3 regions of the Massilia jejuensis genome follow, and region 1 is predicted to be linked to each of the others. Evidence: predicted binding sites of a transcription regulator. Region 1 holds the regulator's gene; each other region holds the start of a gene.
What was found. The regulator LexA, encoded in region 1, represses DNA repair genes until DNA is damaged. The targets are predictions, from matches to a motif close to ACTGTATNNNNATACAGT.
Positions count from the first base shown of each region.

Region 2: ACFPOU_RS16515 (VRR-NUC domain-containing protein) is a predicted target of LexA. The motif match lies at 7,716-7,733, and genes of this name have one in related genera.
Region 3: imuA (translesion DNA synthesis-associated protein ImuA) is a predicted target of LexA. The motif match lies at 8,158-8,175, and genes of this name have one in related genera.

Region 1 covers NZ_JBHSMS010000079.1:57,890-67,459, forward strand. The annotation lists gene ACFPOU_RS21975 (replicative DNA helicase) at 1-1,336, opposite strand, end outside; gene rplI (50S ribosomal protein L9) at 1,457-1,909, opposite strand; gene rpsR (30S ribosomal protein S18) at 1,946-2,236, opposite strand; gene priB (primosomal replication protein N) at 2,274-2,567, opposite strand; gene rpsF (30S ribosomal protein S6) at 2,598-2,999, opposite strand; gene lexA (transcriptional repressor LexA) at 3,241-3,876, shown strand; gene ACFPOU_RS22005 (tetratricopeptide repeat protein) at 4,064-4,825, opposite strand; gene ACFPOU_RS22010 (cystathionine gamma-synthase family protein) at 4,900-6,141, opposite strand; gene purF (amidophosphoribosyltransferase) at 6,195-7,718, opposite strand; gene ACFPOU_RS22020 (CvpA family protein) at 7,784-8,272, opposite strand; gene ACFPOU_RS22025 (SPOR domain-containing protein) at 8,298-9,269, opposite strand; gene folC (bifunctional tetrahydrofolate synthase/dihydrofolate synthase) at 9,281-9,570, opposite strand, start outside.
Region 2 covers NZ_JBHSMS010000053.1:26,422-35,991, forward strand. The annotation lists gene ACFPOU_RS16480 (hypothetical protein) at 104-286, shown strand; gene ACFPOU_RS16485 (hypothetical protein) at 311-481, shown strand; gene ACFPOU_RS16490 (LiaI-LiaF-like domain-containing protein) at 765-1,136, shown strand; gene ACFPOU_RS16495 (LiaI-LiaF-like domain-containing protein) at 1,129-1,875, shown strand; gene ACFPOU_RS16500 (sensor histidine kinase) at 1,875-2,951, shown strand; gene ACFPOU_RS16505 (LytR/AlgR family response regulator transcription factor) at 2,956-3,684, shown strand; gene ACFPOU_RS16510 (ATP-dependent DNA helicase) at 3,782-6,070, opposite strand; gene ACFPOU_RS16515 (VRR-NUC domain-containing protein) at 6,052-7,701, opposite strand; gene ACFPOU_RS16520 (hypothetical protein) at 7,803-8,591, opposite strand; gene ACFPOU_RS16525 (M15 family metallopeptidase) at 8,700-9,533, shown strand.
Region 3 covers NZ_JBHSMS010000079.1:177,401-186,970, forward strand. The annotation lists gene ACFPOU_RS22485 (M61 family metallopeptidase) at 1-337, shown strand, start outside; gene ACFPOU_RS22490 (hypothetical protein) at 374-724, shown strand; gene ACFPOU_RS22495 (alpha/beta hydrolase family protein) at 766-1,536, opposite strand; gene ACFPOU_RS22500 (hypothetical protein) at 2,161-2,670, shown strand; gene ACFPOU_RS22505 (DNA polymerase Y subunit UmuC family protein) at 2,629-3,654, opposite strand; gene ACFPOU_RS22510 (DUF5666 domain-containing protein) at 4,061-5,548, opposite strand; gene ACFPOU_RS22515 (Y-family DNA polymerase) at 6,019-7,500, opposite strand; gene imuA (translesion DNA synthesis-associated protein ImuA) at 7,430-8,137, opposite strand; gene ACFPOU_RS22525 (putative Na+/H+ antiporter) at 8,376-9,570, shown strand, end outside.

The sequences.
Region 1 (9,570 bases):
TGTATTGGCCGATCCAGGTCAGGCGGATCGCGCCGATCGGACCGTTACGCTGTTTGCCAATGATGATTTCGGCGGTCCCCTTGTCGGGCGAGTCGGGGTTGTAGACCTCGTCGCGGTACAGGAAGATGATCACGTCCGCATCCTGCTCGATTGCGCCCGATTCGCGCAGGTCGGACATCACGGGACGCTTGTTCGGGCGCTGCTCCAGCGAGCGGTTCAGCTGCGAGAGCGCGATGACCGGGCAATGCAATTCCTTGGCCAGGCCCTTGAGCGAGCGCGAGATCTCGGAGATCTCGGCGGCGCGGTTGTCGCCCGGCTGGCTGCCCTGCATCAGCTGCAGGTAGTCGACGATAATAAGGCCGAGCTTGCCACATTGCCGGGCCAGGCGCCGCGCGCGCGCGCGCATCTCGATCGGGTTCAGCGCCGGCGTTTCGTCGATGTAGAGCTGGGCGTCGTTCATCTTCTGGATGGCGTGCGTCAGGCGCGGCCAATCCTCGTCGTTCAGGCGGCCGGTACGCAGGCGGTGCTGGTCGAGCTGGCCGACCGAACCGAGCATACGCATGGCCAGCTGGGTGCCGCCCATCTCCATCGAGAACACGGCCACCGGCAAGCCCGCCTCGATGGCGACGTTCTCGCCGATGTTGACCGAGAACGCGGTCTTGCCCATCGACGGACGGCCGGCGACGATGACGAGGTCGCCCGGCTGCAGGCCCGAGGTCATGCGGTCGAGGTCGATGAAGCCGGTCGGCACGCCCGTGATTTCGCCCTGGTTTTCGCGCGAATAGAGTTCGTCGATGCGCTCGACCACTTGCGTGAGCAGGGGCTGGATCGGATTCCAGCCTTGGGCGCCGCGGGCGCCGGACTCGGCAATGGCAAAGATCTTGGATTCGGCTTCGTCAAGCATTTGCTTGACTTCCTTGCCTTGCGGATTGAACGCATTGCCGGAAATTTCGTCGGCGACGGTAATCAGTTTGCGCAGGATGCCGCGGTCGCGCACGATCTCGGCATAGCGGCGGATGTTGGCGGCCGACGGCGTGTTCTGCGCCATGGCGTTCAGGTATTGCAGGCCGCCCACGTCCTCGGCCTTGCCGAGCGAGACCATGGCCTCGTAAACGGTGATCACGTCGGCCGGCTTGCCGCCGTTAATCAAGCGCACCATCTGTTCGAAGATGATGCGGTGGTCGTAGCGGTAAAAATCGTCCGCGTGCATGAAGTCGGCGATGCGGTCCCAGGCCGCATTGTCGCGCAGCAGGCCGCCGATGACGGACTGCTCTGCTTCGATGGAATGCGGGGGAATGCGCAGCGATTCGATCTGCGGATCTGCGGGGGTATTCATGGCGGGCATTATAACCCTTCGTGTCGAGCGGCTGAAACAATTGGAGAGTTTCTGGCCGTAAAAAAAGCCGGGCAAACCCGGCTTTTTCTGTAGTGCAACAAGCGTGACGACCGCTAGGATTTAGGCAGCTTCGCCAACGACGGCAACGGTGATTTCCACGACGACGTCGGTGTGCAGCGCGACGGCGACCGGGTGTTCGCCGGTGGTCTTGAGCGGACCGGTCGGCAGGCGCACCTGCGCTTTTTCGACTGCGAAACCTTGCTTGGTCAGGGCTTCGGCGATGTCGAAGTTACCGACCGAACCGAACAGACGACCGTCGACGCCGGCTTTCTGGGCGATGGTGATGGTCATGCCGTTCAGCTTTTCGCCCTGGGCTTGCGAGGCGCCCAGTTTTTCAGCGGCTGCTTTTTCCAGCTCGGCGCGCTTGACTTCGAACTCGGCGACCGCCGACGAAGTAGCACGACGGGCCATCTTTTGCGGGATCAGGAAGTTACGCGCGTAACCGTCCTTGACCTTGACCACGTCGCCCAGGTTGCCGACGTTAACAACTTTTTCCAAAAGGATAACTTGCATATTTTTCTCCAGGATGTTCTGAACTGTACGACGCGATCAAGCGTTGTGCAGGTCGGTGTACGGCAGCAGCGCGAGGTAGCGTGCGCGCTTGATCGCGGTGTCGACCTGGCGCTGGTAGTGCGCCTTGGTGCCGGTCAGACGTGCCGGCATGATCTTGCCGTTTTCCTGGACGAAGTCCTTCAGGGTGTCGACGTCTTTGTAATCGACCTGTTCCACGTTCGCGGCGGTGAAGCGGCAGAACTTCTTGCGCTTGAACAGCGGGTTTTGCTGTTTGCGCTTCTCTTTAAGCTTGGCTTTGTTTTTGTCGAACTTTTTACCGAATGCCATTTGAGGCTCCTGTATCTAAAAGGTGGCCGCTAACAATTTAAGCGGCGGCACTAAAATCAATGATGTGAAACACCAGGGCTTTACTGTTGCGACTCTTCCTGGCCAAAAATCCCGTGAACTGGTGCGCGGCGCCGAGCTCGGCACTGGCGAAGCGGCCCGAAATCTCGCCCGCGGCAAACGCGGCAATTTCGAACTCGACCAGCCGGTCCACCCCTGCCTCGACCTGTTGCGAACTGTGCATCAGGATTGCCGACACGACCGGCACCCCGGCGGGGGTATAGCGCAGTACGTCGCGTTCAGCGATGGTAGCGACGACTTGAAGCTGGTTCACTGCCCGTTCACGATTCCTGGCAAGAAAAAATCAGGCAGCAGCGGCGGCCGGAGCAGGAGCGGCGGCCTGGGCCGGGGCTTCCGCACGGTGGCTCTTGGCTGCGTCTTCGCGCTGGACCGACTTCATCATTGGCGATGGGGTCGTTTCAGCTTTCTTCATCTTCACGGTCAGGTGACGCAGCACGGCATCATTGAACTTGAATGCGGTTTCCAGCTCGACCAGGGTCTCGTTGTCGCACTCGATGTTCAGGCAGATGTAGTGTGCCTTCGGCAGCTTCTGGATCTGGTAAGCCATCTGGCGACGGCCCCAGTCTTCGACGCGATGGATGTTACCGCCGCGGCTCGTCACCGTGGTCTTGTAACGCTCGATCATCGCCGGGACTTGCTCGCTTTGGTCCGGGTGGACGATAAAAACGATTTCATAATGACGCATGCAACACTCCTTGAGGACGTTTAAACAAATGCCCACCTCGGCGTCAAGACGAGTGTGGGAAGGGAAAGCCGGCAATTATAGCGTGCTACGGCAGCCGGCGCAATGCATGGAGGCCGGGCGTCGGGCGTCGCCCGGCCGCGACACCTTGCTAACCAGAAATCGATAAAAAGTGTGGATTTTCCTTGCATTCGCCGAAATACTGTACAAAAATACAGTCTGAATCATCAACCATGCCAGACCCATGCTCAAGCTCACCGCAAGGCAAGAACAGATCCTCAACCTGATCAAGGAAGCGATCGACAATACCGGCTTCCCGCCGACCCGCGCCGAAATCGCCAGGGAACTGGGCTTCAAGTCGGCCAATGCAGCCGAGGAGCACCTGCAGGCGCTGGCGCGCAAGGGCGCGATCGAGATCGTCTCCGGCACCTCGCGCGGCATCCGCCTGATCGGCGCCTCCCTGCCGGCGCCGGCGCCCAGCATCCCGGCGGCGCTGCTCATGTCGCTGCCGCTGGTCGGCCGCGTCGCCGCGGGCTCGCCGATCCTGGCCCAGGAACACGTCGAGGCCACCTACAACGTCGACCCGGCCATGTTCGGCGCCCGTCCCGATTTCCTGCTGAAGGTACGCGGCTGGTCGATGCGCGACGCCGGCATCATGGATGGCGATTTTCTTGCGGTCAAGAAGGTCGACAGCGCCAAGAATGGCCAGATCGTGGTGGCCCGCATCGGCGAAGACGTGACCGTCAAGCGCTACCGCAAGACCGGAGAGCTCATCGAACTGCTGCCGGAAAACCCGGACTTCACCGTCATCCGCGTGGAACCGGGCGACGAGTTCGCGCTCGAAGGCTTGGCCGTGGGCCTGATGCGCAGCTGGCACTGAGACGCTGTCTTGGCAGGAAGGGGCATGTTGCTGACCATGCATGGCCAGCCATGCAAGGCCGGGCCACGCTGCTCCCTCGTCGAGCGCGTCGGCAACGGCGCATTCCTTGACCGGACAGCTCCTGCTCCGACAAATCCCCAGCCGTAAAAAAGGCCGCGCTCGCGGCCTTTTTTACGTCCCGGCCCGCTCAGTTGCGCGGCGGCGCGTAATTGGATTTGCGCGCTTCGATGTCGCGCGCGCGCTCTTCCGAGGGCGCCTTCCCGACGATGGCATTGTGCTCCTTCACGTAGGCTTCGGTGGCGCTGCGCCAGGCCGCCAGGTCGGCCAGCACCAGTTTCGAGCTCACCCGCGCTTCCTCGGCCAGGTTTTCCTGCACCTGGGCCAGGCGCGTGGCGGCGCGCGTGGTTTCGGCCTGGTTCATCAGCTTGGCGATGTCGGCGGGAATGCGCTTGACCAGGGGCGAGGCGGCATTCAGGTTCGTCACGTAGTCGTTGTAGCAGTTCTGCCAGCCGGTGACGCTGGCCGAGACGCGTTCGATGTCCGCGGCTTGCTTGGAGATGGTGGGAATGCGCGGCACCGCGCAGTTGAACTTGCCGCTTTTCAGGTCTTCGCCCTGGTATTGCTCGACCCAGTGCAGGATCTCGGCGCGGCGCGCGCTGCGCTGCTTGATCAGTTCGAGCGAGGCGACGGCGACCGCATTGCCCTTGGCCGCCGCCTTGCGGAACCAGGCCTCGGCCCGGGCTTCGTCGACGGCCCCGGCTTCGCCGTACAGGTACATCTCGCCCAGGCGCTGCTGCGCCTCGACATTGCCGGCATTGCCGAGCTTGGTGTATAGCTGGAGCGCTTCGGGATAGGATTTTTTCGCGAACAGCGCATGTGCGGCGGACAGCGGATCGGCGTGGGCTGCGCTCGCCGACAGCAGGCTCGCGACGAGAAGAAGACGCTTCATGGAAGGGCCAGGGGCGGGGGAAATAGGCATCATACCGCGAAGCCCCCGCTGCCTCAACCGCCTTGCCGGGGCGGTCAGTCCCCCAGCGCGGCGCGGAAATCTTCCAGCAAGTCGTCGCTGTCCTCGATGCCGACCGAGACCCGGATCAGCGACTCGGCGATGCCCATGCTGGCGCGGCGCTCGGCGCCCATCTCGAAGAAAATCGTATGGGCAACCGGAATGACCAGCGTGCGCGTGTCGCCCAGGTTACTCGCAGGAATCGCCAGTTGCAGGCGGTTCAGGTAATCGAAGGGGTCGATGTCCGCGCGCAGCTCGAAGCTCAGCAGCGAGCCGGCGGAGCGGAACAGTTCGCAGGTCAACCGGTGCTGCGGATGCGAGGCCAGGCCCGGATAGTGCACCGCGCAGACGCGTTCGTCGGCCTCGAGCATCCGCGCCAGTGCCAGCGCATTCGCGCTGGTGCGCTCCATGCGCAATGCCAGCGTCTCGGCGCCGACCGCGATGTGATGCGCCGCTTCCGGCCCGAGGGAGGCACCGAAGTCGCGCAGCGCCTTGGCGCGCAACTGGGCCATGCCCTGGGCGGCGGCCGGCTGCTTGCGGAAGTTGTCGGCGATGTGAGGGTAGGCGCTCCAGTCGAACAGGCCCGTATCGGTCAGCGCGCCGCCGAGGGCGATGCCGTGGCCGGCGATCGACTTGGTCAGCGAATTGACGACCAGGCCGGCGCCGACCGCCTTCGGACGGAACAGGTAGGGCGTGGTCATCGTGTTGTCGACCACGTACAGGATGCCGCGCTCGCGGCACAGCTGTCCGATGCGCGCCAGGTCGGCGACCTGGGTGCGCGGATTGGCGATCGTCTCGACAAAGACGAGGCGCGTGTTCGGGCGCAGGGCGGCCGCCACGTTGGCGGCATCGGTGGCATCGACGAAGTCGACGTCGACGCCCTGCCCCGCCACCGTTTGCCACAGGCTGTTGGTGTTCCCGAAGAGGAAACTCGACGACACGACATGGTCGCCCTCGCGCAGCAGCGCCTGGAACAGCGCGCCGATGGCGGCCATGCCGGTACCGAAGCACAGGCTGGCGACGCCGTCTTCCATCTTCGTGATCTTGTCTTCCAGCGCGGCCACCGTCGGATTGCCCTGGCGGCCGTAGCGGAAGCCCGGCTCCTTGCCCTGGAACACCGAGGCCAGCTGGCGCGCGTCGTCGTAGCCGAAGGCGACCGAGGTGTGGACAGGCTTGTGCAGCGAGCCCTGCTCGATCGCCTTGCGGCGATCGTTGTGCAGGATGGTGGTGGTGAAACCGTAGTGTTTTTGTTCGCTCATGGTGGCGGCGGGCTGGTTCGGCGGATTATGCGCGGCACATGATGCGCGGCGGCTCATTCGGCGGCGACGGGAGGGTTCAGGTTCAGCTGGGTCCTTACCTCGTCTTCGAGCTTGGGCTTGCCGCCATTATGGCGCGCCGACTCCAGCTGGTCGAGGTAGGCCGGGGTCACGTCGCCCGTCACATAGATGCCGTCGAAGCAGGACGCCTCGAAGTTCGTCAGCGCCGGGTTCACGTCCGAGATCGAGCGCTTGAGCGCGTCGATGTCCTGGTAGACCAGGCGGTCGGCGGTGATCTCGGCGCAGACTTCCTCGACCGTGCGCCCGTAGGCGATCAGCTCGTCGCGGGTCGGCATGTCGATGCCGTACACGTTCGGGAACAGCACCGGTGGCGCGGCCGAGGCGAAGAACACCTTGCGCGCGCCGGCCTCGCGCGCCATCTGCACGATCTCGCGGCTGGTCGTGCCGCGCACGATCGAATCGTCGACCAGCAGCACGTTCTTGCCCTTGAATTCGGAACCGATGGCGTTGAGTTTCTGGCGCACCGATTTCTTGCGCATTCCCTGTCCGGGCATGATGAAGGTGCGGCCGATGTAGCGGTTCTTGATGAAACCTTCGCGGTATTCGATGCCCAGTTTCAGCGCCAGCTGGATCGCCGCCGGGCGCGACGAATCCGGAATCGGCATCACCACGTCGATCTCGTCGACCGGGATCTCCTTGCGGATCTTGTCGGCCAGGTATTCGCCCATCTTCAGGCGCGTGGCGTAGACCGAGGCGCCGTCGATCACCGAGTCGGGACGCGCCAGGTAGACGTATTCGAAGGCGCAAGGATTGAGCGACGGGTTCTCGGCGCACTGGCGCGCGTGCAGCACGCTGTTCGTATCGATGAAGATGGCTTCGCCCGGCGCGATGTCGCGCACGAAGCGGAAACCGATGCCCTCGAGGGCGACCGATTCGCTCGCGACCATGTATTCGATGCCGCCCTCGCCTTCGCTCATGCCCAGGCACAGCGGACGGATGCCGTAGGGATCGCGGAAGGCCAGCAGGCCGTGGCCGGCGATCTGGGCGACGACGGCGTAGGCGCCGCGCACGCGGCGGTGCACCTGGCCGACCGCCTTGAAGACGGCATCGGCGCCCAGCGAATAGCCGTCGGCCGCTTCCTGGATCTCGTGCGCCAGCACATTGAGCAGCACCTCCGAGTCGGAACCGGTGTTGATGTGGCGGCGGTCGTTGTGGAACAGCGCTTCCTTCAGCTCGGCCTGATTGGTCAGGTTGCCGTTGTGCGCCAGCGTGATGCCGAATGGCGCGTTCACGTAGAAGGGCTGCGCCTCTTCCTCGCTGGACGAACCGGCGGTCGGGTAGCGGCAATGGCCGATCCCGGTATTGCCCTGGAGGGAACGCATGTTACGGGTGCGAAACACGTCGCGAACCAGGCCATTGGCCTTGTACATCGAGAACATGCTGCTGTGATTGGTTGCAATACCCGCAGCGTCCTGACCGCGGTGCTGTAACAGCAACAATGCGTCATACAACAACTGGTTGACGGGGGTTTGCGAGACGACGCCGACGATGCCACACATGGTGCGCTCCTAAAAACTGAATGCTGTTGCGGAAGATTTCAAAACGAAGATGTCAAAACGAATGCTTAAAATGTCAGGTGCTGCGCCAGCGCAGCAGGGAGAAAGGGCTTGACGGTGCGCGCTCCGGCCTCGGCCAGCGGGGACAGCAGCGCGTCTTTCCAGAATGCTTGCTGGGGAATGGCGGTCATGGAACACAATATGACGGCGGCCAGCACGATTACAATCCCGCGCGCCAGCCCGAACAGGCCGCCCAGGCCGCGGTCCGCCAGCGACAGGCCGGACGCTTCGATCAAGGCGCCGATGGCCAGCGACAACAGGCCCATCAGGATGCGCACGCCGAGGAACAGCGCGATGAAGGCCACGATCAGGCGCGCCGTGTCGCCGGGAATCATAGCCGGTAACAGGGGCGCTAGGCGCGCGCCATAGGCGTTGGCCACGACGAAGGCCACGATCCAGCCCGTCAGGGACAGGATTTCCTTCATTAAACCACGCATGGTGCTGATCACCACCGACGCCACCAGCACGAACAAGACGAGATAATCGAAAATCGTCACGGCAAGCGAACGCGGCCCACGCGCATCAGACCGGCACCAGGAAACCGGCCAGGCCCAGGCTGCCGAGCTTGGCCTTGGTCTTGTCGGCTTCCTCGCGGCTGCCGAATGGACCGACTTGCACCTTGATCAGGGCGCCGGACTTCTTCGTGAAGGAATTGATGCCGCCGGCGCGCAGGCGTGCCTGCAGTTCGTCGACCTTGTCCTGGGTCGCCAGCGCGGCGACCTGGACCACGAAACGCTGGTTCCCGGCGGCCCTGTCTTCGGCGCGCGGATGCGTCTCGGCCGACTTGGCGGCGGGTTTACCCTCGAGCAGCGCGAGCGCACGGGCCGCTTCGCTGTCCTTGGCACGTGCCGGGGCCGGCTTTTCCTCGGGCTTTTTCGCGGCCGGCTTGTCGGCAGCCTTGCGCTCGGTGTCCTTCGGCTCCGGCTTGCGTTCGGCGACCTTGGGTTCGGGCCTGGCGGCCTTGGGCTCGGGCTCGGGCCTGGACTCGGGCTTGGAAAGCGGCACGCGCGCGGCCGGCTCTTCGTCGAGCATTTTCAGCGGAGGCGCTTCGGCCGCTGGCGGCGCCGGCGTCGCCACGGACGGCGGCGCGATGATTTCCTCGTCCGCGTCGACGCTGTCGACGGCCGGCACCGGGCTGGCCGGCATCGGCAGCGCGGGCGCTTTTTCTTTCGCGGGAATCTGGATGGCGATGTCGCCGGCCAGCGGACGCGGTTCGGAATCGAGCAGCATCGGCAGGCCGACCGCGGCGGCCAGCGCCAGCGCGACCGCGCCTACCAGGCGGCGCCGTGCGCGCTTCTTTTCCGGCAGCATGGGGTCGCCGCCGCTGCGGCTGCGGCGCGAACCGCCCTGCCCGCTTTCGTTCGCCTGGTTCGCGTGACTGGCGCGCTTGGCGCGGGCCTGCCGGCCGAAGTCGTCATCGTCGCGGGAAAAACGGCCACTGTCCTGGGCGCTACCGTCTTGCTTGTTTTTACTAAGGAACGAGAACAAGCCCATGCGTCTGAATGTCAGTGAAGAGAGTTTTTACGGGCCGCCATCACGCCGGCGACGGTGTAGAACGAGCCAAAGACCACAATTCTATCATTCTCCTCGGCACGGCTCACCGCATTTGCGAAAGCGGCGGCCGGATCGGGGAAAGCGCTGACCGAAAAATCGGCCTCTTTCGCCCCTGCGGGCCGCAATGCGGCCACCCGTGCGGCCAGGGCGTCGCCCTTGGCCGAACGCGGCGACGGCAGGTCGGCCACGCACCAATGGTCGACCAGGCCGGCCATCGGCGCCAGCACGCCGGCGATGTCCT
Region 2 (9,570 bases), on a different contig from region 1:
TGCCAAATATCTCAACAGGTTAGCCGGTCGCCTCGAGGATCGGCACCATATTCCGGCCGCTGCCAAGCGCGACGGCGCCATGAAAACAGGAAGCGGAGGCCCCATGTCTGCCACGACCATGCATCCACCCAAGCACCTGGTGCGCGAATATCTCGCGCGCCGCTCGCGCGATCCGCAGCCGCCGCCGACGCCCGAGGAAATCCGGCGCCAGCTGGGGTGGGGGATCGTCGACGCGGAAGTGTGTGAAACCGCTCACCACCCGGCCGCTGCCGCCGCTTTCGGCTAATTCGTTTTAACAGAGGAGAAATACATGACCAAGCGTATCGGTAACAAGCACGAAGCCCAGCACCGCGGCATCGAGGAACGTCTCGACATCCGCCGTACCAATATCGCACGCGAGGCTGTCAAGCAAGCCACGGCGCGCGCCAAATACCGCAACCAGGTCAAGAACCAGCCGTCGATGTCCGCATCGGCCGCCTGATCTCCAGGTAGCGCACAGCCCGCCCCGGCAACGCGGCGGGCTTTTTGTCGTCCCGTGCCGGTGTTTCCAGCGCTACATTGAGCTCAAGTTTGCGCTGCGGCGCCATTGCGCGCTTGTGATCTCCCACGTCCCATTGTCGACCTCCCACCTCCCACCTCCCGCCGGCGCGTCGTTCGCCGATTCCTCCGCCATTCGCCGATCCCGCGCCGTCGTTCGCCGAAAGGGGCTTTGCTCGCGCTGCACTCCCCGCTATCGTATAAGTATCACAACACGGAGGACGCACATGAGTACCGAAAACGGCTATACCGCGCGCAAGCAGATGCTGTGGGGGCTGGTCCTGATCGCCATTGGCCTGGCCTTCCTGCTCGACCGACTGGATATCGTCGATGTGTCGACGGTATGGCACTATTGGCCGCTGCTGCTGGTCGTGGTCGGCATCAACCAGACCATCGGCTACCCGAGCGCGCGCGAGTTCAGGAGCGGCCTGTGGACGATCTTCGTCGGCCTGTGGCTGTTCGCGGTGTTCGAAGGCTTGTTTGGCCTGACTTTCCGCAACAGCTGGCCGCTGTTCCTGCTGATGGCGGGCGCACAGCTGGTGCTGTCGCCCGCGATCGAGCGCCGCTTCCCGCAAGCGAAGGAGAAGGACCGTGCATAAGGACACAGCCGACCGCCAGGCGCGCCGCGGCGCGACCAGCCAGGTGCTGATGGGCGTGCTGGTCATCGCCCTCGGCCTGCTGTTCTTGCTGGATAACCTCGATATCATCGAGGTTCGCGCCGCGCTGGCCTTCTGGCCGCTGATCTTCATCTTCGCCGGCGTGGCCAAGCTGCTCGATACCTCGACCCCGGACGGCTACCTGGTCGGCCTGGCCGGCATCGGCATCGGCGTGGCGATGATCCTGGATCGCCTCGGGATCATCGACTTTTCCTGGCGCGCGGCCTGGCCCCTGATCCTGATCGCGGCCGGGGGCATGGTCGTATACCGCGCCACGACCGGGCAGCGCGCGGCACGTTTCGGCGTCGCCGTCCCCGGCGGCAAGGAGCAGCTGCGGGAGGGCGCCGGATCCGAGGCGCAGACGGTGGACGCGACGGCCGTGCTGGGCGGCTTCGAGCGGCGCGTGCACACCAAGGACTTTCGCGGCGGCGAAGTGACCGCGGTGATGGGCGGCTGTACGCTCGACCTGCGCGACGCCTCCATCTGCGGTGAAGCGGTGATCCACGTATTCGCCTTCTGGGGCGGCGTGACGCTCAAGGTGCCGCCCGACTGGACGGTGATCCTGCAGGGTACGCCGATCATGGGCGGGTTCGAGGAAAAGACCGTGGCGCCGCCGGACGGCAGCAAGCGCCTGGTCGTGCGCGGCTACGCGATCATGGGCGGCGTCGAGGTGCGCAACTGATGCTGGGGGCCTTCGGCACACGGCGCAGCACCGCGCTCTATCTGGCCGCCTGGGCGCTGCTCGGGGTGCTGCTCGCCGGCCTGATGGTGGCGGCCGGCGGCGCTCCCTGGAGCGCGAGCCTGCCGTTCGCCGTCCCGCTGGCGCTGGCCTATGGCTGCGCCAGCGGCTTCTCGGCGTATTACCTGTGCCGCGCCTATCCGCTGGCGACGCGCTCCCTGGGCACCGTGCTCGGCGTGTTCACCTGCAGCGCGGTATGCGCCGGCGCGCTCTGGGCCGCGGCCGGCAACGGTTTCGCCGAAAGCCTGCGGCCCCTGGTGCCCGGCCTGCCGCCGATGACGCGTCCTTTCGTGGCGCTGATGTTCGGCCTGGGCGTGATCCTGTACGGCTTGACCGCGGTCGCGCATTACCTGGCACTCGAATTCGAGCGGGCGCGCAGTCTGGAGCGGCGCGAGCTCGAGATGAAGATCGCGGCCCAGGAAGCGGAGCTGCGCATGCTGCGCACCCAGATCGATCCGCACTTCCTGTTCAACAGTCTCAATTCCATCAGCGCGCTGACCTCGATCGATCCGGCCGCCGCGCGCGGCATGACCTTGCAGCTGTCGAACTTCCTGCGTCGCAGCCTCGGCATGGATGCCCAGCGCAAGGTGGCGCTCGACGAGGAGATCGTCCTGGTGCGGGCATTCCTCGCGATCGAACAGGTGCGCTTCGGCGCGCGCCTGCGTTTCGAGCACCTGATCGGCGAAGGAGCCGGACAATGCCTGCTGCCGCCGATGCTGCTCCAGCCCCTGGTGGAGAACGCCGTCAAGCATGGCATCGGCAACCGGCTCGACGGCGGCACGGTGAGCATCGCCGCCGAACGTGCCGGCGCCTTGTTGCGCATCCGCGTCGAGAACGACGCAGACTGGGACGACGCCAGCCAGCCGGCCGCCGGCTGCGGCATCGGCCTCGCCAACGTGCGCCAGCGCCTGCTGGCGACCTACGCCCACGCGGCCAGCGTGCATTGGACGCGGCATGACGCGCGCTTCCGGGTCGACATTGCACTGCCCGCCGAAAGCGAACCCGAAAAGGAGAAGTGAGACCATGCGTGTCATCATCGTCGACGATGAATTCCTGGCGCGCGCACTCTTGCGCGAGTACCTGGCCGCACGTGCGGACATCGAGATCGTGGCCGAATGCGCGAACGGCTTCGAGGCGGTCAAGGCTATCGGCGAACTGCAGCCGGACCTCGTCTTCCTCGACATCCAGATGCCGAAACTCGACGGCTTCGAGGTGGTGGAGCTGGCCGGCACGCGCACGCGGTATGTGTTCGTGACGGCTTACGACCAGTTCGCGCTGAAGGCCTTCGAGGTGCGCGCGATCGATTACCTGCTGAAACCGTTCAGCCGCGAGCGCCTGGCGCAGGCGCTCGACAGCGCCAGGGCGCGCACGACGCCGCCGGAGCAGGTGGAAGCGGTGGCGCTCGAAGCCGCGCGCCGCCACGGCCCCCTCGAACGGATCCTCGTGCGCGACGGCGCGTGCGTGCACGTGGTGCCCGTCGCGGACATCGACTGGATCGAAGCCCAGGACGACTATGTGCAGATCAGCGCGGGCGGGCGCACGCACCTGAAGAACGGCCGCATGGCCGAGCTGGAGCAGGGTCTCGACCCCGCGCTGTTCGTGCGCGTGCACCGCTCCTACATCGTGCGGGTGGGCGCGATCGGACGCATCGAGGCACCGACCAGGGACAGCTGGTGCGCGGTGCTCGAGGACGGCAAGCGGGTGCCGGTCAGCCGCAGCGGCTACCAGCGGGTAATGCAGGTCATGCGCTGAGTACTTGACCGGAAAGGAACGCGATCCCGGCCAACGGAACCGGAGGCGGTGCGAGCACGCGCCGCCGCAGCAATGCGCCGCGTCCGGCAGCCCTTGGCTACGCGGTCAGTGCCTCGACCCGCCACCAGCGCGGCAACAGTTCGCGCACGGCGCCCTGGTCGAAACGGTCGTCGATCAGGTAGACCACGCCCTGGTCAAGCTCGGTGCGGATCACCCGTCCCGCCGCCTGCACCACCTTCTGCAAGCCCGGATACAAATAGGTGTAGTCGTAGCCGGCGCCGAACATCGCCTGCATGCGCGTGCGCAGCTGCTCGTTGACGGGATTGAGCTGGGGTAGGCCGAGGGTGGCGACGAACGCGCCGATCAGGCGCGCGCCGGGCAGGTCGATGCCTTCGCCAAACGATCCGCCCAGCACCGCAAAGCCGATGCCGCTTCCCTCGGGATGGAAGCGCGCCAGGAAGCCGGCGCGTTCGGCCTCGCTCATGCGCCGCTCCTGGCGCCAGATCGGCACCTCGGGATGCTCCCCGGCGAACAGGTTCGCGGCCTGTTCCAGGTAATCGAAGCTGCTGAAGAAAGCGAGGTAGTTGCCGGGCTTTCGGGCGTACTGCGCAGCCATCAGCCGGGCGATCGGGGCCAGCGAGGCAGCGCGGTGCTGGTAGCGTGTCGAGATGCGCCCGGCGACGTGCACCGTCAACTGCGCGGCGCTGAAGGGCGACTCGACATCGATCCAGCCGGTATTTCCGGGCAGGCCGAGCAGGTCGGCGAAATAATGCCAGGGACTGAGCGTGGCCGAAAACAGGGTCACCGAATGCGCGCCTTCGAAACGCGGTGCGAGGAAGGGCGCCGGCACCACGTTGCGGATGCAAATGGTGCTGTCACTGTCTTTGCCCTGACCCTGGCGCGCCAGGTCGCACAGCGAATGCGGGCCGAAGGATTCGGCCAGGCGCGTGAAGTGCAGGGCGTCGAAGTAAAAGCGCTGCAAGGCGGGATCGAGCGGGCCCGGTTGTTCCGCGATGAAGTCGTTGATGGTGCCAGTCGCGTGCGCCAGCGCGTCGAGCAGCTTCTCGCCCGGCGCCGCGAGCACCTGGTAGGACGCCGGCGCGGCTGCGTCGATCCCGCCCCAGACGCGCGCGATCTTGCTCAACGCTTTTTTCACCGGCGGCGGCGCGCCGGCCCGCGCGGCGCGCAGGGCGGCCCGATCGAGTTCGCAGGAATACATCGAGCGCGCGCGGGCGACCATGTTGTGCGCCTCGTCGACCAGTACGCTGGCGCGCCAGCCATTGGACTGGGCCAGCGCGTACAGCATCGCGCTGCCGTCGAAATAATAGTTGTAGTCGCCGATCGCGACATCGGTCCAGCGCGCCATCTCGCTGCCCAGGTAATAAGGGCAGACGTCGTGCGTCAGGCCGACCTCGCGCAGCGCGGCGCGGTCCAGCACCGGCACCGTCAGGGCCGCCTGGCGCGCGCCCGGCAGGCGGTCGTAGAAGCCCTTGGCCAGCGGGCAGGAATCGCCATGGCAAGCCTTGTCGGGATGCTCGCATGCCTTGTCGCGCGCGGCCAGTTCCAGCACGCGCAGCGGCAGCGCAGGCGCGTCGCGGCGGATCGCCCGGACGGCGTCGAGCGCGAGCTGGCGGCCGGGCGTCTTGGCCGCCAGGAAGAAGATCTTGTCGATGCCCTGGCCGGGCGCGGCTTTCAGCACCGGGAACAGGCTGCCGATGGTCTTGCCGATGCCCGTGGGCGCCTGGGCCAGCAGGCAGCGCCCGGTGGCGTTGGCCTTGAAGACGGTTTCGGCAAGCTGGCGCTGGCCCGGCCGGAAGTGCGCATGCGGAAAGCGCAGGCCGCCGAGGGCGGCGTCGCGCGCCTCGCGGTGGCGCAGTTCCTGTTCGGCCCAGGCGGTGAAGCGTCCGCACGCTTCCTCGAAGATGGTCTTCAGCTCCACGGCGCTGCGCGTTTCGTCCAGCGAGGTTTCGAGGCCGCTGCCGATTTCGTAGTAGACCAGCGCGAGGTTGACGCTGTCGAGTCCGCGCGCGGCGCACAACAGGTGGCCGTAGACGCGCAGCTGGGCCCAGTGCAGGTGGCGATGGTTGTCCGGCATCGTGGAGAGCTGGCCGCGATAGGTCTTGACTTCCTCGAGCAGGTTGCGGGCAGGGTCGTAGCCGTCGGCGCGGCCGCGCACGTGCAGCGGGCCGAAGTCGCCGGACAGCGTGACCTCGGCCTGGTAGCCTTCGCCGCGGCGCGCGGCCACGACCGCGTGGCCGGCGATGCCTTCCTGGGCGGTGGGCGAGGGCGTGAAACGCAGGTCGAGGTCACCGCGCTTGGCCGTGAATTCGCACAGCGCGCGCACGGCGACGCCATACGTCGGCCCGCTCACGCGGCCTGGCTCCATTGCAGGTAGCAGACGGCCACCGGCATGTCGTGCGCCGCGCAGTAGTCGATCCAGCGCAGCTGGTTGTCCTGCAGGCGGTCGCCCGGTCCCTTCACCTCGATCATCCGGTAGCGGCGCTCGGCCGGCCAGAACTGGATCAGGTCGGGAAAGCCGGTACGGTTGACCTTCACGTCGGCCAGGATGCGTTCGCACCAGCGCTTGAGGTGGGCGGCGGGGATGCAGTCCAGAGCCAGCTCCAGCAGCGTGCGGTCGAGCGATTCCCAGGACACGAAGGGGGCCGAGATGCCGGCCTTCTCTTCAAAGTGGGCGAGGATCGTGGCGCGGTAGCGGCCGTCGTCGCACTGGGCCAGGCAGTCGGCGAATTCCTGCGCACGGCGACGGTGGAAGTCGAGGCTGTACAGGTCGGCCGGGGCGCGGTGGAAGGGGTGAAAGAAGGCGCCGGGAATGGCGGCGAAGATCGCGCGCCAGCACAGCAAGCCGAACAGGGCGTTGGCCAGCATGTTCTCGACGTAGAACACGGGCGCGTCCTCGCAGGCGAGGTGGTCGCGCACTGCCCCTTCGACCCAGGGAGCCTCGCCCGGCACCGGCAGGCACAGGTCGAGTCGGACAGGGACGGCAGGCCGGCGCGCGATCGATTTCGGGTGGCCAAGCTTGCGCGCCAGGCGCGGTCCGATGCGCAGCAAATGCTGGGACTCGGCGTCGTTCTCGGGCGCGCGTTCGGCTTGCTGCAGCAGCTGCCAGGCTTCGAGGGTGCGCTCGGCCTTTTCCAGCACGCGGATCGCACGCCCGCGCGCACCCGGATAGCCGCAGCGCGTGTAGACGGCGATCGCCCGTTCCCAATCCTGCCGCTTTTCAAAATGCTGGCCGACCTGGAACAGGAATTTCTCGCGCCGGCCCTCCAGCCAGTCGTTGTCGAAGGCCTGCATCGGCAGCTCGTTCACCACGTCCTCGATGGCCTCCTCGCCGGCATAGAAGCGCTCCTTGCAGGCGTGCAGCCGCAGGTAATGCTCGATGTCGCGCCCACTGCGAAAGGCGCGCGAGGCCGGCGAAAATTCAACCTGCTCGTAGCGGAACACGCCCAGGTCGGCCAGCACGAATTCGGTCCAGTCCTGGCGCAGGTTGCCGAAGAAAATCAGGCGCAAGCGGTCGCACATCGGTTTGACTAGGATGCGCAGGGCGACATCGGTGCAGCCGGCATACCAGCCCGAGAAGGCGCGGCTGTCGGCAAACTGCGCGCGCAAGCTGTCGAGCTGCTCAGCCTTGCGTGCACTCTTCTGGTGCAGATGAGGATGGAAGACCGTGGCGATTTCGGGCTTGGCCAGCACGTCGAACAGCTCGTCGAGCGAGAGCACGGGATCGCGTTCGATCCAGCCGGTCGGCAGCAAGTGTTCGGCAGCGGCGACCGGACAGCCGATCTCCGCATACCGCATTTTGCTGGCCCGGAACAAATTCCCCTTGCGCATGACCATGCGTACAAACAAGGCGCGCGCCGGCTGCGGCAGCCCGGGGAAGGCGGCGATGAAGGCATGTTCGTCATCGGTCAACAGGTCGCCGTAACGCCCGCCGATCCAATCGAGGACACTCTGGAAATTATCCAGGTAATAAAACTCGTTTTCCAGAACCCGATTCATTGTGTGAGGCGACAACTGTGCTTATGTACAGTATAGCCTCAGGCCGCGCGAAGACCCAGCCCTTTCGGCCCTCCAGCGTGCGGCCGTGGTTTTTTGCCACATCAGGGGCGGGTGGATTTGGGCTGGCACCTGGCGCCGCTGCAGGCGCCGGCAGGTTCGGATTCGCCGCGGTGGCGTTCCGAATGCGCGATGATGGCCGATATCAGGGCGACATCGCTGTCGACCGGGGCGTCGCCTGCCGGCGCCGCGCCCTTGCGTGCGCGCGCAGCCGCTTCCGGCCTGGCTTTCGGCGTGCCGGCGACGCGGGTGGCGGCCGCCCTGGCCGCGCGGACGGCCGGTTTGACGGTCTTCGCGGCTTTCTTATCGAGGGCGGGCCGGGCCGCCACGCGCGGCGGATCGGATTTGACGCCGGCCCGGACTTGCGCCTTCGTCGGTGTCGACTGCGCCTTGTCCTGGGCCGGGCGTGGTCCCGGTAAGGGCGGCTTCGTGTTCTTGATTTCCCTTGGCGGCAACATGACCAGCGGCGGCGGCGCGCTGGCGGGCGTGGTGTCGCGGGCGCGCACCGATTCGTCGACGATGACGGCCGTGCGCGACGCGTCGGCGGCGGGTGCCGGTGCGGCGCCCGGTGCGACCGGCGGGGGTAGGGCGGCGTCCGCCATCACCGCCGGGGCGGCGGCGATCGCATCGTACCGGAACTGCAATTGCTGCGCCGTCTTGTGGTTGTCGTAGGCCAGCCAGGCCACGCCGCCGGCGAGGATGCCGGCCAGCGCCGCCGCCGCTCCGTAGGAAGCGAGGCGCGCGCCCGACATGCGGGTGCCCGGACGTCGGGCGGAATCGCGTTCGAGCATGGCGAGGATGTTCTCTTCGCCAGCGCCACGGCGCGACGACATCAGGTTTGGTCTTGTCGAGGCTGCTTGATTTTCGTCTGTAGGGCGCACGGCGTAACTCCTAAGATGGTCGTTCTTGCTCTGATTAGAAACAATCTGGGGAAATCCATGCTGATCTTCGTCGCACTTCTGTATTTTTGCGTCGCCTGCAGCTTGATGTGGCTGGCATGTTTCCCGGGCGGACGGACATGGCTCACTGGATGGATGTTCGGTGTGCGCAGCCGGCTCGGGCGCATGGCGTTCCGGCGTCCGGCCTGGCCGACGGGCCTGCTGCCGGACCGGCGCGACCTGCGCGCCGTAGCCCAGTCGGCGCTCCGGCAAATGCGCCGCCACTGGATCGCGCTGGCGGTCCTGGTGCCGGCGGTGGCGATACCCTCCTTGCTGGCGCTGGCGCTGCGCACGCCCGACATGCTGCCCAGCTATGAGCCGGTCGAGGCGCTGCCCGACGCCCAGATCGCGGCGCTCCTGCGCGGCGAACAGCTGGTGCCGCCAAGCGACCCGCCGCCGCTGGCGTTTTCGACCCAGGAAGTGGTGCAGGTGCGGCCGATGCTGGTGAGCGCGAGCCGCAACTGGGGCTTGATGCATCCGGAATTCAGCCAGCGCCTGCTGCTCGCATTCAAGATCATGAAAGAAAAGTATGGCTATGACATGGCCTTGCTCGAGGGCTACCGCAGTCCGGCGCGCCAGGACGCACTGGCGCAGCTGGGAAGTGCGGTGACCAATGCACGCGCCTTCCAGAGCTGGCACCAGTACGGCCTGGCAGCCGACTGCGCATTCTGGCGCAACGGCAAGCTGGTGATCTCGGAAAAAGATCCTTGGGCCATGCGTGGCTACCAGCTTTACGGCGAAGTCGCGGAGCAGCTCGGCATGACTTGGGGCGGCCGCTGGAAAATGATGGATCTGGGCCACACCGAACTGCGCCTGCGGGGAGTGATGCGGCGCTGACCGGCCGCCAGCGGGATTGAGAAAAGTCAAATTTTCG
Region 3 (9,570 bases), 120 kb from region 1:
CAGCAAGGTGGCCGACTTCAGCTATTCGCTGGGCTTCGCGGTGCGCGCCGACGGCGGCGTGAGCAACGTGCGGTGGGATGGCCCGGCTTTCCGCGCCGGCCTGGCGGGCAATACGACGATCGTCGCGGTCAACAACAAGGTGTTCAAGCCGGAAGTGCTGAAGGCCGCCGTCAAGGCGTCGAAGGACGGCAAGGCGCCTATCGAGCTGCTGGTCAGGAAGGGGAACAACCTGCGCACGATCGCGCTCGACTACCACGGCGGCTTGCGCTATCCGCGCCTGGAGCGCATTCCCGGCACGCCGGACCGGCTGGCGGCGATCTACAGGGCGCTCAAGTAGGAATCGCCGGATGCGGGTCGATGGTATGCTTCGGCCATGACTACCGATACCGACATTGAACTGTCCGGCCCGTTCAAGGCCGTTGATGGCACCGGCCGTTCCCACGACGTCAAGGCGATCCGCATTTTCGACGAGGGCTACGGGATTATCGACGTGTACGTGGATTTCGCCTCGCAGCTCGATGCCGGCCTGTACAAGGACAGCGTCCTCGTCGGGCAGATCATCGAGCGGCTGCGCGCGCTCGGCTACCGGGGACCCGACTTCGCGCACAGCGACCCGGGCCTGCAGGACCGCAAGCTGATCGTGCTCGAGGCGCCGGAGGAGTTCGCGCCGTTTGCCAAGAGCCGCGGGTGGAAGAATCTGGCGGAAGAATTCGACGAGGAATAGCCGCGTTTTTCCGTAGGCGTGATCGAAGCCCATGGCCTCGATCACGCCTGCGCGGCGTCGATATACCGCCCGCTCCACGCCGCGATCATCGCCGCCAGCTGCGCCGCGTCTTCCCTGCCCGTCACCAGGTGATCGACCCCGTCGAGCGACACGAAGCTCTTCGGATACGCCGCCAACGCGAAAATCCGCAGCGCGTTCGCGATGTCCACCGTATCGTCATCCGGCGCATGCATCACCAGCAGCGCGCGCCCCAGCTGCGCGATCTGGCCGGCCAGGCGATGCCCGGTCGCGTCCTCGACGAACTGCTGGCGGATATTGAAATCGCGTCCCGCCAGCCTTACCCGCGCCTCGCCCGCCTGGGCAAGCGTGGCGAGATGCTCCGACAGCAAGGCATCCACGACATACCGCGGGTCGCTCGGCGAGGCGATCGTCGCCACCGCCCTCGATTCCGGAATCCGGTGCGCCGCGGCCAGCACGGCCGTGCCGCCCAGGCTGTGCCCGACCAGCAAGCGCGGCGCCGCGAACTTCTCGCGCAGGAAGTCGGCGGCGGCCACCAGCTCGTCCACATTCGACGAAAAATTGGTGTCGCCAAAATTGCCGGCGCTGGCGCCCAGTCCCCCGAAATCGAAGCGCAGCATGCCGATGCCATGCCCCGCCAATCCTTGCGAGATGCGGTTCGCCGCCAGCACGTCCTTGCTGCAGGTGAAGCAGTGGGCGAAGACGCCATAGGCGCGCGGCAAGCCATCGGGCAGATCCAGCTTGGCGGCCAGCTTGCCGTGCGGCCCCTGGAACTCGACGCGTTCGGTGAGCATGCGGCCTCCTGTTCGATGAAGGCGCTACTGTGCACCGGATCGGGCCTGTGCGCAAGCAAGCCACGTTCCCGGCCTGGCCATCCGGGCTGCGCAAGCGATGCGCGGATTTCGCCGCACTGTGCCGCCAGGTGCAGGCGGCCCGGGCTTTCGCCGCGCGCGTGTCGGTCCGGAACAGCAGTGGTAAAGGACGCATAAAGCGATCGATTGCTGAATTAGATCGTTGCCAGAAGAATAAAGACCTTGCTTGCCGTTGAGTTAACGTCGTCGTACACTGTCCGCTTGCCGACTTCCGTTATCGGCTTATTGTATTGAAAAAGTCGACTAATAAAAATTTTTCTAAAAAAAATGTCTTCCTTTTCCACGTCGATTAAATAGCGGCGGTTCTGTGCAGTCGAGTCTCGAAAGCTTGTATTCGAGATCGACGCAGCCGGTTTTTTTTAACACAACGGCCGCAAAAATATGATAAAAGACCAACCGCCCGTTGGCATGTGGAATGCTCCCCTTCTCGGTCGAAAAAGAATTCCCGCCATCGTAGGTGTATTTATCTCGGTGTTAGTCCATGGCGCCGTCTGGTTCGCACTACAACCGCTGCGGGGGGATAGGTCTGTACGCCATGAGCGTGCCGTGGATCTCCCGTTTCCTGTCATGGTTTATTTACCGCCGGCCCCTGGCCAGTCGCGGCAAGTGCCGGCAGTCGCGTCCACCAGACAAAAAAAGCCAGTGTCGGCATCGACGCGTCTGCCTCAACGAGAACGAAAGCGTATTTACCCGCATTCTGAAACCGACGTGCAGATCACGCACAGTACGACGCGTGAGGCGGATATTCCTGCGGCGATGGATACATTGCAGGTGGAAACCTCGACCGAGACACCGGTACGGTTCGATGCCGATACACTCAAGGCACTTGTGAAACAAGATCTGGAACGACAGGGCACGCGATCGGGACACGCCGCCGGAAAACAGGAACCTGGTGGTTTGGCTGCCGATGTCCGGCAAGACGTGATGGAACGCGCACGGCGTCCGAAGTGCGGCAACGATTACAAGCCAAAGGTCGGATCGGTTGAGTTTAGCGGTTTGATGAAACTGCCGTTTCTATTGCGGGGAGGGCTTGCTGATGAAGGTTGCAAGTGGTGAAGATTGCGCTATACCTCTTGCAGTGAACGCACATTGACGGCCAGCCGGCAACAGATTAGCGAAGCCGAACGGATGGAAACGGCCGGTGGCGAATACATCAGCTTCCTTGGAAAATGCGAAGCGCCCTGGATTTGCCATCCGCAGGGGTGAGCCATAAAACGGCCGGTGATTGCGCATCAGGAGCGCGATCGGCTTGGCCAGGATCCAGGTCGGGCGCGGCAGGCTTTGCACGTCCGCCGGCAATTGCGCGCAACGCACCGATTCGCGCACTTTCTGCTGCACCGGCACCCAGGTGTTGGCGACCTCGGGGCGGTAGTCGGCCTGGGGCAGCGCCCGCAGCACGTTGTCCGGCCCCAGGCGCGCCACCAGCAGTTCCAGCATGCGCATCCGGTCGTCCTCGCTGCCGCCCGGCTCGGGAAACAGCGACCCGGTCGGCGCCACCATCGGCTGCAACTGCGGGGCGTCCAGCGCCAGGCCGATCACGGGGGCTTCCAGCACCACCTGCGCCAGGCGCTCCTTCAGCAGGCGCACCAGGTGGGCGTTGCGCCAGGTCGGTTCGCCCAGCGCGATCTCGACGGCGGTGGGTGGGCGCGCCACCCTGCCGCGCTCGTGTTCGAGCAGCAGCGTGATGCGTTCGACGGCCAGCTGGTGCGCGCACAGCCAGCCGGTCAGCTGCTGCACCAGGCGCTCGGCGCCTTGCAGGCATTGTTCGGCGTTGTCGATGCGCTCGAACAGTTCGATCTTCGCGTGAAAGACGGTGGGCGCCTCGATCCATTCGAACAGTTCAGGCGCCATGCCGTAGGCGGCGTCGAGCAGGTCGAGCAGTGCGCGGCCGCAGCGGCGCTGCAGGCCGGGGCGCGGCAGGCGGCGCATGGCGCCGATGTCGAAGCAGCCGATGCCTTCGAACCGGGCGACATAGGGGCGCGCAGTGGGCGCGCAGCTGAGGCAGCCTGAAAAGCCGAGCGCGCGCAGGCTGGCGCGCACGCGGGCGCACTGGGCACGGATGCCGCCGCACAGGCGCAGGCTGGCGCCGATGTCGATCAGCAGGGTCGATTCCTTCTGCCGCGACGAAACGGTGTCGACGGCCAGCTTTCACATTTGGCGGGCAGAGCTGGCCGCCGCCGGCTAGCATGTTATATAGGTTGCACCTCCGAAACCTAGATCCACGAAATGCATTTTTTGGGTGGATTACCACTTGAACTATCAATGTACTGACTGGGCTCCGTGTTTCAATAGGGCTACGTTCTTGGCACAAATAGGGTCGCCAAAATTTCGCCCCATTCCCAGGCTATCCTTAACAATAAGGTGCTGCGCAAGAGAGTTTCATGAGTTAGACGATTGCGCGCATCCGGCTGTTCAGGAAAACCTGGGATGTTGCTGGTCAGGTGCGTTAATCGTCGAGCTTAATTTTAGAAGCTATTAAGATGCCACCTGTCATGACACCTTCAACTTCCAGCTTCTTATTACCCAACGTGGCCGGCGTCAGTGTCTCGACGAACAGCGTGGCATCATTCCATTTGACATTAACGGTCGAAGCGCCGGTAAGCACAAAGGTTTTTGCATCGATATTGACATTGTTTGCAATACCTTCGCGCTCGACGGTCGAGGTATCATCGTCCAGTTTTTCGCACTCGATTTCCTTGACCTTCACACTGCCGTCGGCAGCAAGGAACCCTTCGATCTTCACCTGGAGATCGTTGCGCAGCGTAGTGCCGGCCGGACAATCAATCTCGGCGGTCGCGGCGTTCATCTTCATCCCACGCACAGAGAAGTCAGCGTTCGAGACAAAATCGAGGATCGAGCCGTGCAGTTCCACTTCACCGGCTTTTTCTGTCTCAACCGAGCGAAGCGCGATCGACCTGGCCTTGACCGATCCGTCTGCCTGATACATGCCCTTCACCCGGACGTAGGCACCGACGGTCAGGTCCGCGAAACTCTTGCCGGCATGGTCGAACCTGGCCTCTGTTGCACTAATCTCGAGTCCGTCCAGCGAGAATGTTTTTGCGCTCATATTCACATTGCCGACGATGCCGCGCAGTTGAGCTTCCGTGTCGCGGCTTTCGTCACGATGATTTTTCACTTTTATCGCCGTCGCCGAGACCACGCCGCCCGCAAACGATGCCGAGGCAGGAATCGAGACAGCGACATCGGCGCCATTGGAGAGTATCGCCGAGGCTGGCGTGATGGACACATTCTGGTAGTTGACGGTCAGGTCGCCAATCTTGAATGTACTGGCGGCGGTCGACAGAGAGGTCACCTTGCCGCGCAGTTTGTGCACCGTCCCCAGTGTTTTTTTCTCGACCCGGGTCGCCTGGATCTGTATCTTGCCAGCCGCATCGGTTTTAAGGATGCCGTGAATCTCAACCCCATCACCTGTTTTTGCGTTGGCAAACGTGTAGGGCGCCTCGAAGACGGTTATTGGACCGGATGCCCGATCCGTATTGATGACAACCGTCATCCCCAATACCGTCATCGTGCTGGCCGCCGAGTCGACGGCACTAATCACACCCTGCATTGTCGGGATAACCGACACTCGTTTGGCTTTTAGCGTGCCGTCGTGCTGAACCTCCACCGATTGGCCGATCTTCAGCTCGACATTTCCCGGCACTCCATCAGCGTTCTCGATGAGTGCAAGGATGCCACGGTCGTCAATCCGCACGCCATCGATAATGATACTGCCGAAACCCGTGACGGTGCCTGCCACGGTAGGTGCGCCCTGAGTCGACGTCGGGGCGGCTGGTGCGGCTGGTGCCGCTGGTGCGGCTGACGCCGCCACGGCCGGCGCTTGTGCCTGTGTACCGCCACCACCGCCACAGGCGACTAAAATTAGTGCCGAGGAAGCGGCTGCGAGGCTCACAAGAACTTGTTTTTTTGCCATTATTTTCTCCGACTATTTGAACGACGTTACACCCGAAGCTGGTGCGAGTATATTTATCTAAGGCAATTTTAATTTCTGTTGGTAAAGTTGTGTGAGAATTTGTGGTTGCCGTTGTATTTCGGTTTTCGTGCCCCTGCTCGAACCTTCCCTTGTCGGCTAGAAGATCGACAAACTATGTCCCACGGAGTATATGAACTCGGCTGTGGCAGCGGCATGACCTGCTGGCGCTGCCTTCACGAGTGGCTGAAAGCGAGTGTTTGGCAGAGTGTGCATGAGGCCATTGATTCGCATTGGTAAAGTGTCCACGGAATCCAAGCAGATCACTCGTGCAGTGACCGTATATTGCCAGCCGCCAGCCGCCAGCCGGCAACGGATTAGCGAAGCCGAACGGATGGAAACGGCCGGTGGCGAATACATCAGCTTCCTTGGAAAATGCGAAGCGCCCCGGATTTGCCGGCAGATTGTTATGCTCATCCAAACAACCCGTGCAAGAACCATCTCGGATCCGCATCCTCCGACGCTCCCACGATACGCTCGCGGTACACCCAGTACAGCGTGTGATCCTGCCCTTCCGCAATAAAATAATCGCGCGTCTGCGATGCGTTCCACCAGCCCGCCTCGATGCGCTCCGGCGTCGACGCCATCCGCAGGGGTGAGCCATAAAACGGCCGGTGATTGCGCATCAGGAGCGCGATCGGCTTGGCCAGGATCCAGGTCGGGCGCGGCAGGCTTTGCACGTCCGCCGGCAATTGCGCGCAACGCACCGATTCGCGCACTTTCTGCTGCACCGGCACCCAGGTGTTGGCGACCTCGGGGCGGTAGTCGGCCTGGGGCAGCGCCTGCAGTACGTTGTCCGGCCCCAGGCGCGCCACCAGCAGTTCCAGCATGCGTACCCGGTCTTCCTCGCTGCCGCCCGGCTCGGGAAACAGCGACCCGGTCGGCGGCGCCATCGGCTGCAACTGCGGGGCGTCCAGCGCCAGGCCGATCACGGGGGCTTCCAGCACCACCTGTGCCAGGCGCTCCTTCAGCAGGCGCACCAGGTGGGCGTTGCGCCAGGTCGGTTCGCCCAGCGCGATCTCGACGGCGGTGGGCGGGCGCGCCACCCTGCCGCGCTCGTGTTCGAGCAGCAGCGTGATGCGTTCGACGGCCAGCTGGTGCGCGCACAGCCAGCCGGTCAGCTGCTGCACCAGGCGCTCGGCGCCTTGCAGGCATTGTTCGGCGTTGTCGATGCGCTCGAACAGTTCGATCTTCGCGTGAAAGACGGTGGGCGCCTCGATCCATTCGAACAGTTCGGGCGCCATGCCGTAGGCGGCGTCGAGCAGGTCGAGCAGCGCGCGGCCGCAGCGGCGCTGCAGGCCGGGGCGCGGCAGGCGGCGCATGGCGCCGATGTCGAAGCAGCCGATGCCTTCGAACCAGGCGGCATACGGGCGCGCCGGCGGCGGCAAGGTGCTCGGCAGGCGGTCCAGGCGGCGCGCGAGCGAGGCGATGGTGAGCACGCGGCCGGCGCGCCGGCGCGCCAGCAGCCAGCTGCCGCGCGCGGTGGGCGCGCAGCTGAGGCAGCCTGAAAAGCCGAGCGCGCGCAGGCTGGCGCGCACGCGGGCGCACAGGGCACGGATGCCGCCGAACAGGCGCAGGCTGGCGCCGATGTCGATCAGCAGGGTCGATTCCTCGGCCTGGGCCACCTGCGGCGTGTACTGCAGCAGCGCCATCGCCACCGCGTGCAGGGCCTCGGCCTCGCGCTCCGGGGAACGCTCGACGATGCGCGCCCCGGGCATGAGCATCAGCACGCCGCCGCGACGCATGCCGGGCTGGACGCCGGCGGCGCGCGCCAGGGGCGAGGCAACCAGTACCCGCTCCGCCTCGAGCACGACGACCCCCAGGTCAGTTGACCAGTTCGGGCTGAAGACCTCGAGCGGTAACTGGGGCAAATACAGGCCGATCCACAGGCGCATGGCGTTGGAGCAAAGTAGGAGCGAGAGGCAGGAACAGCGGCGCGTCGCGCTGCGGTCCCCGGCGTTTGATGAAGCCGATGTCGAGTCCGCCGGCAGCGGGCCGCAGCGACAGACGCAGCGGTGCCGGCGAAGAATCCTGGGCACTGGCAAGCGGACGCATCATGAAGAACAGGGTTTCGCCGCACTGGGCCGCCAGGTGCAGACGGCGCAGGCTTTCGCCGCGCGCGTGGTTGGTCCAGAACAGCAGCGCGCCGCAACTGCCGCTGCGCAGCACCTGCTCGGCCGCCCACAAGGCGTCGGCCCCGCGGCCCGCGCGCAGCCAGATCAGCTGCGACGGCGGCACGCCGAGCGCGGCCAGCGCCAGTGCCTGCGGCGGATGGGGCGGCTGCAGCAGCACGATGCGGCGCCCGGCGGCGGCGGCCAGGGCCGGGCGCAGCAGGCGCATTTCACCGATGCCGGGCTGCTGCAGCAGCAGATCGATCAGGGTGCCGGTCGGCCAGCCGCCACCCGGCAATTGCGCCGACAGCGCCGGGTGGCCGGTGTCGGCGCAGCGCGTATTGCCATGCGCCAGCTGCGAAGCGCGCCACAGGGATGGGTGCAATGCTTCAGGCGAGGCAAGAGTTTGTGAACAAGACATAATGAGGGAAATACAAAAGTACTGGATGGATATACAGTACTCGGTCGTTCAGCTTTTGGCAAGATTTGTCTAGCCCGAACACGTAGGATTTAACCTTGCGCTTGTGTGCGCGCAAACCCGCGCTTGAAGAGCAAGGCCGGCCGACATACCATCCAGCCTCGATCAAAAGATGAAATAATGCGCTTTCACTTATTATCCGCATGACAATGACCGCTTCTTCCTTCCCCGGACGCTGCCCATGACCACGATCCAGCTGGTCGGCGCCCTCCTCTTTGCCTGCGCCCTGGTCCATACATTCGCCGCCAAGGGCTTCGAGATCCTGGCCGATCGCCACCCGCGTCATGAAGGCCTGTTCCACTTGCTGGGCGAAGTCGAGGTCGTGTTCGGCTTCTGGGCCTTCATCCTGGTCGTGGCGATGGCCGTCATTTCCGGTCCGGGCACGGCCGTCGATTACGCCGAATCGCGCCAGTACACCGAACCCCTGTTCGTGTTCGTGGTCATGGTGATCGCCGCCTCGCGCCCGGTCCTCGACGCCGTGCGCGCGCTGCTGGGAACGGTGGCGCGGCTGGTGCCGCTGCGCACCGAGGTCGCGCTGGCCTGGCTGGGATTGGCCCTGGTGCCCCTGGCCGGCTCGCTGATCACGGAACCGGCCGCGATGACGCTCGCCGCCCTGATGCTCGCACCCCAGGTGTTTCGTCCCGGAATTCCCGAAGCGCTGAAATACGGCGCGCTGGGCGTGTTGTTCGTCAACGTCTCGATCGGCGGCACCCTCACAGCCTACGCCGCGCCGCCGGTGCTGATGGTGGCCACCACCTGGGGCTGGGACAGCGCCTACATGCTGGGCCATTTTGGCTGGCGCGCGGCCATCGCCGTATTCATCAACGCAAGCGTCGTCACCCTGTTGTTGCGCAAGCACCTGGCACCGGCAGTTGCCGACCCCGTCAAGCCGGTGCCCATCAAGGTGTCGGCCGTCCACTTGGCCTTCCTGGCGGCGGTGGTGCTGCTGGCGCATCACCCGGTGCTGTTCGTCGGCGTGTTCCTGCTGTTCCTCGGGTTCACCCAGGCGTACCAGCGTTACCAGGACCCCTTGATCCTGAAGGAAGGGCTGCTCGTCGGATTTTTCCTGGCCGGACTGGTCGTGCTGGGCGGCATGCAGCAATGGTGGCTGCAGCCGCTCGTTTCCAGCCTGGCGCCGACCGCCCTTTTCTTCGGCGCGCTCGGCCTGACCGCAATCACCGACAATGCGGCACTGACCTATCTCGGTTCGCTGATCGCGGGACTGTCCGAGCACGCCAAATACATGCTGGTGGCCGGGGCGGTGGCCGGCGGCGGCCTGACCGTGATCGCGAATGCCCCGAACCCGGCCGGCGCCGCGCTACTGCGGCACGGCTTCAACGACGAATCGATCGGCGCACTGGGCTTGCTCGGCGGTG